2 regions of the Nitratireductor lacus genome follow, and region 1 is predicted to be linked to the other one. Evidence: riboswitches for the same ligand, from Rfam matches in the RefSeq annotation. Region 1 holds a riboswitch; the other holds the start of a gene.
What was found. A riboswitch is a leader RNA that binds a small molecule or an ion and turns the genes downstream of it on or off. The one in region 1 is predicted to bind S-adenosylmethionine.

Region 1 (3,403 bases):
GTACCCGCGATCGGGTGCCCCGGGATGAAATGCACGCTGTCAGGCAGATGCGGCTGCATCTGCGCAATCACAGACGCCTTGGTCGAGCCGACATCCGTGACGATCGCCCCGGGTTTCAACCCTGCAGCGATGACCTTTGCCACCGCGCCCGAAGCACCGACGGGAACCGAAACGATAACCAGATCGGCGTCCCGCACAGCTTCGGCCGCATCCTGCTCGTAGACATCGCCCAGCCCGAGTTCGCGGGCTCTGGCCAGCGTCTTCTCACTGCGACTAGAAATGGCTATGGTGGTCGCAAGACCGCCATGCCTGACGGCCCGCGCAAGCGACGAACCGATCAGGCCGATGCCGACCAGCGCGACCTTGTCAAAAAGTGGTTCAGGCACAACTCAGCTTTCCATGAATTCCTTGAGCGCGGCAACGACGCCGCGATTGGCCTCTTCGGGGCCGACGGTCAGACGCAGCGCGTTGGGGAAGCCATAGGGCACGACCCGGCGCAGAACATAACCGCGCGTCCCAAGGAAAGCGTCCGCATCAGCCGCCGACTTGCCGCCGTTCTCGGGAAAATGGATCAGCAGGAAATTGCCGACGCTGGGCGTGACCCTGAGGCCGAGCTTGCCAAGTTCCTCGACCAGCCATGCACTCCAGGTCTCGTTATGCGCAACAGCCCGTTCCACATGCGCCTTGTCGCGGATCGCCGCCGCACCTGCCTCGATGGCCAGTGCGTTTACGTTGAAGGGACCGCGCACCCGGTTCACCGCATCAACCACATGCACCGGTGCATACATCCAGCCAATGCGCAGCGCCGCCATGCCGTGAATCTTGGAGAAGGTGCGCGTCATCACGACATTCTCACTGGAGGAGACCAGCTCGATGCCGGATTCGTAATCGTTGCGGCGCACATATTCGGCATAGGCAGCATCCAGCACCAGAAGCACGGTCTTCGGCAGGCCTGCCTGCAGGCGACGCACTTCGTCTACCGGCAGATAGGTGCCGGTCGGGTTGTTGGGATTGGCCAGGAACACGATGCGCGTCTTTTCCGTCACCGCCGCAAGGATCGCATCGACATCCGCGCGCTCCTTGTCTTCCTTCACCACCACCGGCGTGCCACCGGCCGCCAGCGTCTGGATGCGGTAGACCAGGAAACCGTGTTCCGTGAAGATCGCCTCGTCGCCGGGCTTGATATAGGTCTGCGCGAGCAGGCCAAGAAGCTCATCGGACCCGTTGGAGCAAAGAATGTTGGCCGGGTTCAGCCCATGCGTCTCCGCGATGGCATTACGCAATTTGGTTGCCGATCCGTCCGGATAGAGTTCCAGATGCCCCATAACCCTGGAAATCGCCTCGACAGCCGCGGGTGAGGGCCCGAGCGGAGATTCGTTCGAGGAGAGCTTCCACACCTTCGTCGCACCTGGCGTGCTCTCGCGGCCGGGCACATAGGCGGCGATATCCATGACACCGGGCTTCGGTTCGGGACGGACGGACGTGCTCATTGAATGGTCCTGTTTTTGGGAAACGGTTAATCGGATCCTCGACCCTGCGGAGAAAATCCGTCCGTTGCTTTAGCCCATGAGAGCGATTGACGCAAAGAAAACACCATCCTAAATAAAGACCTTCACTCGTGGTGATTTGGCCGGTCGGCTTGCAGCCACGTAAAATAATTCGCTAAAAGGCCGAGCGAAGCAGAATTTGCTGAGACCGGTCGCGATTTCGCCGCCGGTCTTTTTTGTTGGAGCAAAACAATGCCGATCAAGATCCCCGACCAGCTTCCCGCCCGCGATGTTCTCGTGCGTGAAGGTGTGTCCGTGATGGACGAGCAGACAGCGCTGCGGCAGGACGTCCGCCCGCTACAGATCGGGCTCCTCAACCTCATGCCCAACAAAATCCGCACCGAGACACAATTTGCCCGGCTGATCGGCGCTTCGCCCCTTCAGGTGGAACTGACCCTCGTGCGCATCGGCAACCACCGCGCCAGGAACACGCCGGAAGAACACCTGATATCCTTCTACCAGACCTGGGAGGAGGTGCGCGACCGCAAGTTCGACGGCTTCATCATCACCGGTGCGCCGATTGAGCTTCTGCCGTTCGAGGAAGTCACCTACTGGAAGGAACTGGAGCAGATTCTGGACTGGACGCTGACCAACGTCCACTCCTCCTTCTATATCTGCTGGGGCGCCATGGCGGCAGCCTGGCATTTCCACCGCATTCCCAAATACACGCTCGAGAAGAAGGCTTTCGGTGTCTTCCGGCACCGCAACAACGCGCCCGCCTCGCCGTTCCTGGCCGGTTTCTCAGACGATTTCGCCATCCCGGTGTCACGGTGGACCGAAGTTCGCTCTTCAGACATTCCCGCCGACCGTGGCCTTCAAGTGCTCATGGAATCGGATGTCACCGGCCCCTGTCTTCTGACAGAAGAAGCGGGCAATCGGCTCTATATGTTCAATCACATCGAATATGATTCCACCTCGCTCAAGGAGGAATACGACCGCGATGTTGCAACGGGGACCAAGGTTGCCGTACCGCACGGCTACTACCCGGACAACGATCCCAGCCGCCCGCCTCTCAACCGCTGGCGCTCACACGCGCACCTGCTCTTCGGCAACTGGATCAACCAGGTCTATCAGTCGACGCCTTATGAGCTTGAACAGATCGGTCAACGCTAGTAGACGCACATCCGCTCCTTTCGCCAGGCATGTTGCCAAACGCCCGATAAAAACAGCGGGTCGAAAAAGAGTGACAGTTCGAAACACAACTTATTATTGCATAAAACAAGAATGCACTAAAAATTATATAGAAGTGATTTCATTTACGTTTTTTTAGCGGCTCTTAATTTTGAAAGTGAATTGCAACCAATGCGCAAGTTTTTCATTTCAGCGATATTTTCAATTCTACCAACATTGGCGCTCGCAGCAGACCTCTCAATTCCGGACAGGTTGGAGTTGGTATCGCACGACCGTGAAGTCACCTTCATCGGAGGCGTGGGCTACACATTTCTCCGTGCTGAGGAGATCGTGTACGACCCTGCTGGAAATCGCATCAGCGCGCTTTTCTGGGAGAGCGAAACGCCTGTGCTGACCGGTAGTTTGCATGCGCGTTTTGCCGGCCCGTGGACGCTTGCAGCAAGCGCAACAGTGGGCTTATCCGGAAAAAGCCGAATGGAGGACTATGACTGGCTCGATGCAGCGCCCAGCTACGCCTTCAACGACTGGAGCGATCGTTCAGTTCACCCCGACACCGAGTTAAACCATTATTTCACTGGCGATATCGCACTCGGGCGGGATTTTGAGATCAGGGATTCGCTGACCCTCAATCTGCATGGAGGCTTCAAATACACGGATGTCAAATGGACTGCTTTTGGCGGTTCATTTGTCTATAGCGAAGATGGTTTCCGTGACGATATAGGAAA
Region 2 (3,403 bases), on a different contig from region 1:
GCCATTGTGAGCGGCATGAGAGGTCGAATGGCGTTAAGCATGGGGCATTGAGGACAACGTGCTGGTGAAACATGCTTGACGGTTGGGCGCACCGAAAGATCGATCCCGGATTATCGGCCATGGCCGCTCAGCTTGCGGCAGCGGGGGTGCGCGCCAACGCTGTCACCTATGCGGGGCTTGTCCTGGGGTTGGCCGCCGCTGCCGCCATTGCATTTCAGGCTTACTGGGCCGGGCTCGCCCTCATCCTGGCCAGCCGTTTATGCGACGGGCTGGACGGAGCCGTTGCCCGGATACACGGCAAGACCGATTTCGGGGGGTATCTCGACATCGTTCTGGATTTTGCCTTTTACGGGGCCGTGCCGCTCGGCTTCATCATCGCCGATCCCGGTGCCAACGCAATCGCCGGCGCCGTCCTGTTGCTGGCGTTCTACGTGAACGGGGCGAGCTTCCTCGCCTATGCGATCATGGCGGAAAAGCGCAGGCTCAAGAGCGATGCGCGCGGTGAGAAATCGCTGTTCTTCACCACGGGGCTTGCCGAAGCGAGCGAGACACTGGCCGTATTCGTGGCCATGTGTCTCTTACCGTCCTGGTTCCCGGTTTTTGCCTACGGGTTCGCCGTGCTTACCGCCTACACCACCGTGTCACGCATTGTTCTGGCGGGCAGACGGTTCGGCTGAACCCGCTTCAGGTCGCGTCCAGTGCCCGTTCGATGTCAGTGAGAAGATCGTCACCGTCCTCAAGCCCCACCGAAAGGCGCAGCGTGCCGTCGCCGATGCCCAGTTCGGCGCGGGCCTCGTCAGACAGATTCTTGTGCGTCGTCGTGGCAGGGTGGGTAATCAGGCTCTTCGCGTCGCCAAGATTGTTGGAAATCTGGAAGATTTTGAGGGCATTCTCAAAGGCGAATGCGTCCTTCTTGCCGCCTTTCAGTTCAGCGCAGATCAGGGTCGAACCGCCCTTCATCTGCCGGGCGATGATATCTGCCTGGGGGTGATCCTTGCGTCCCGGGTAGATGACGCGGGCGACCTTGGGGTGGTCGGCGAGCAGATCGGCGATACGGCCGGCGCTCTCGGTCTGCTGGCGCACGCGCAGCGGCAGCGTTTCCAGCCCCTTGAGCAGAGTCCACGCATTGAAGGGCGAGAGGCTTGGCCCTGTATGGCGGAAAAAGTCCTGCAGTTGCTCGTCGATCCACTCCCTGTCCGAAAGAACAACACCGCCAAGACACCGGCCCTGACCGTCAATATGCTTGGTCGCGGAATAGACGACCACATGCGCGCCGAGCTCAAGCGGCTTTTGCAGAAGGGGGGTGGCGAAGACGTTGTCGACCACGAGACGCCCGCCAGCCTCGTTGGCAAGGGCCGCGACGCCGGCGATGTCGGCCACTTCAAGAGTCGGGTTGGTGGGGCTTTCAAGGAAGAAGAGCTTTGTGTTCGGCCGCACGGCGGCCTTCCAGTTTTCAAGCTTCGCGCCGTCGACAAGCGTTGTCTCGATCCCGTAGCGGGGCATCAGCGTTTCAACCACCCAGCGGCACGATCCAAAAAGCGCGCGGCCCGCCACCACATGATCGCCCGCCCTGAGCGAGCAAAGCAGCGCAGCGGTGACGGCGGCCATGCCGGAAGACATGGCGCGCGCCTCTTCGGCGCCCTCCAGCGCGCACATGCGGCGCTCGAACATGTCGACGGTCGGATTGGCATAGCGGGAATAGACGAAGCCCGGTTCCTCGCCCTTGAAGCGGGCTTCCGCCGCTTCCGCGCTATCATAGACAAAACCCTGCGTCAGATAGATCGCTTCGGAGGTTTCGCCAAAATGCGAGCGGGTGACCCCGCCATGAACAAGCGCGGTCTGTGCTTTCCAGTCGTTCTCGGAATTCTCTGTCATCGCTTCTACACCCAACAAAAAAACCGGCCGCGAAAAGCCGCATGCCGGTCCGGTGATCGAGCGCGGCCTTTTAGCGACTTCTTTAACGTGGCTGCAAGCCGACCGGCCAAATCACCACGGGATAAAGGTCCATTAGACCTTCAGGCGCCTTGCGTCAACGACAAGCGGCGCTAAACCTCGTTCAATCAAACCCTGTGCAAGGAGAGGGGCGTTGGCAAAAGCGGGAATTCTGCCGGACAAGGACATTGCGGCACTGTTCGACAATGGGGCGCTCGCCTCGGCCCACCCGCTGGATGGCGACCAGATTCAGCCGGCCAGTCTCGATCTGAGGCTTGGCACCATTGCCTATCGCGTGCGCGCCAGCTTCCTGCCGGGGCCGAACCACCGCGTTTCCGAAAAGCTCGAGAAACTCAAGCTGCACGAAATCGCGCTCGGCGAGGGCGCCGTGCTGGAGACCGGGTGTGTTTACATAGTGCCGCTTCTGGAAGGGCTCGATCTGCCAGATGGCATCTCCGCCTCCGCCAATCCCAAGAGTTCGACGGGCCGGCTCGATATCTTCACCCGTGTGATGACCGACAACGGGCAGGAGTTCGACAAGATCCCCGCCGGCTATTCCGGTCCGCTCTACATGGAGGTTAGCCCACGCACCTTTCCGATCGTGGTGCGCACCGGATCGCGCCTTTCGCAGATAAGGTTCCGCACCGGCAAGGCGCTGCTCGATGAAAGCGCGCTGGCGGACCTGCATGCGCGCGAGACGCTTGTCGCTTCGGACGACCCCAACATCACCGGCGGCGGTATCGCGCTTTCGGTCGATCTGAGTGGTGGCGAAAACGGCTTGATCGGGTATCGCGCAAAACATCACACGGCGCTCATCGACGTGGACAAGCGCGATCAGCACGACATCGCGGATTTCTGGGAGCCGCTGACCGGCGACGGTGCGGGCGGCCTGATTCTCGATCCTGACGAATTCTATATTCTAGTGTCGCAGGAAGCGGTGCATGTGCCGCCGCACCACGCTGCCGAGATGACGCCCTTCGATCCGCTGGTGGGCGAGTTTCGCGTGCACTATGCGGGCTTTTTCGATCCCGGCTTCGGGCATTCGTCCGCTGGCGGCACCGGCAGCCGTGCGGTTCTGGAAGTGCGCAGCCATGAGGTTCCGTTCATTCTCGAACACGGCCAGATCGTCGGCCGTCTCGTCTACGAGCGGATGCTCTCACGCCCCCGTGCGCTCTACGGCGCGGACCTGAAGTCCAACTATCAGGGCCAGTCGCTGAAGCTCTCCAAGCACTTTCGCATGCGCTGACCGCAGGGGTCAGCGCTCTTCGCGCGCCTTTTCGACAGTCAGTGCCTGCACCTCTTTGCGCAGGGCGCGGATTTCATTGAGGATGATCTCCTGCTCGGCCTGCAGGGCCGTGCGTTCTGCCGAAGCCTCTTCATCATGCTCGGCCTGCATGGCCGAGACGATGATACCGATGAACAGGTTGAGCACCGTGAAAGTGGTCGAGACAATGAAGGGGATGAAGAACAT

Region 2: it holds a riboswitch for S-adenosylmethionine, as region 1 does, so the genes downstream of both, AC07E3_RS17420 (O-succinylhomoserine sulfhydrylase) here and metA (homoserine O-acetyltransferase MetA) in region 1, are expected to answer to the same signal.

The regions. Positions count from the first base shown of each region.
Region 1 covers NZ_JBWKMB010000005.1:141,056-144,458, reverse strand. The annotation lists gene AC07E3_RS06125 (prephenate/arogenate dehydrogenase family protein) at 1-386, opposite strand, end outside; gene hisC (histidinol-phosphate transaminase) at 390-1,490, opposite strand; SAM riboswitch at 1,609-1,686, shown strand; gene metA (homoserine O-acetyltransferase MetA) at 1,740-2,660, shown strand; gene AC07E3_RS06110 (omptin family outer membrane protease) at 2,850-3,403, shown strand, end outside.
Region 2 covers NZ_JBWKMB010000022.1:33,412-36,814, forward strand. The annotation lists gene AC07E3_RS17415 (CDP-alcohol phosphatidyltransferase family protein) at 72-677, shown strand; gene AC07E3_RS17420 (O-succinylhomoserine sulfhydrylase) at 685-1,875, opposite strand; SAM riboswitch at 1,926-2,003, opposite strand; gene AC07E3_RS17425 (2'-deoxycytidine 5'-triphosphate deaminase) at 2,087-3,178, shown strand; gene AC07E3_RS17430 (ion transporter) at 3,188-3,403, opposite strand, start outside.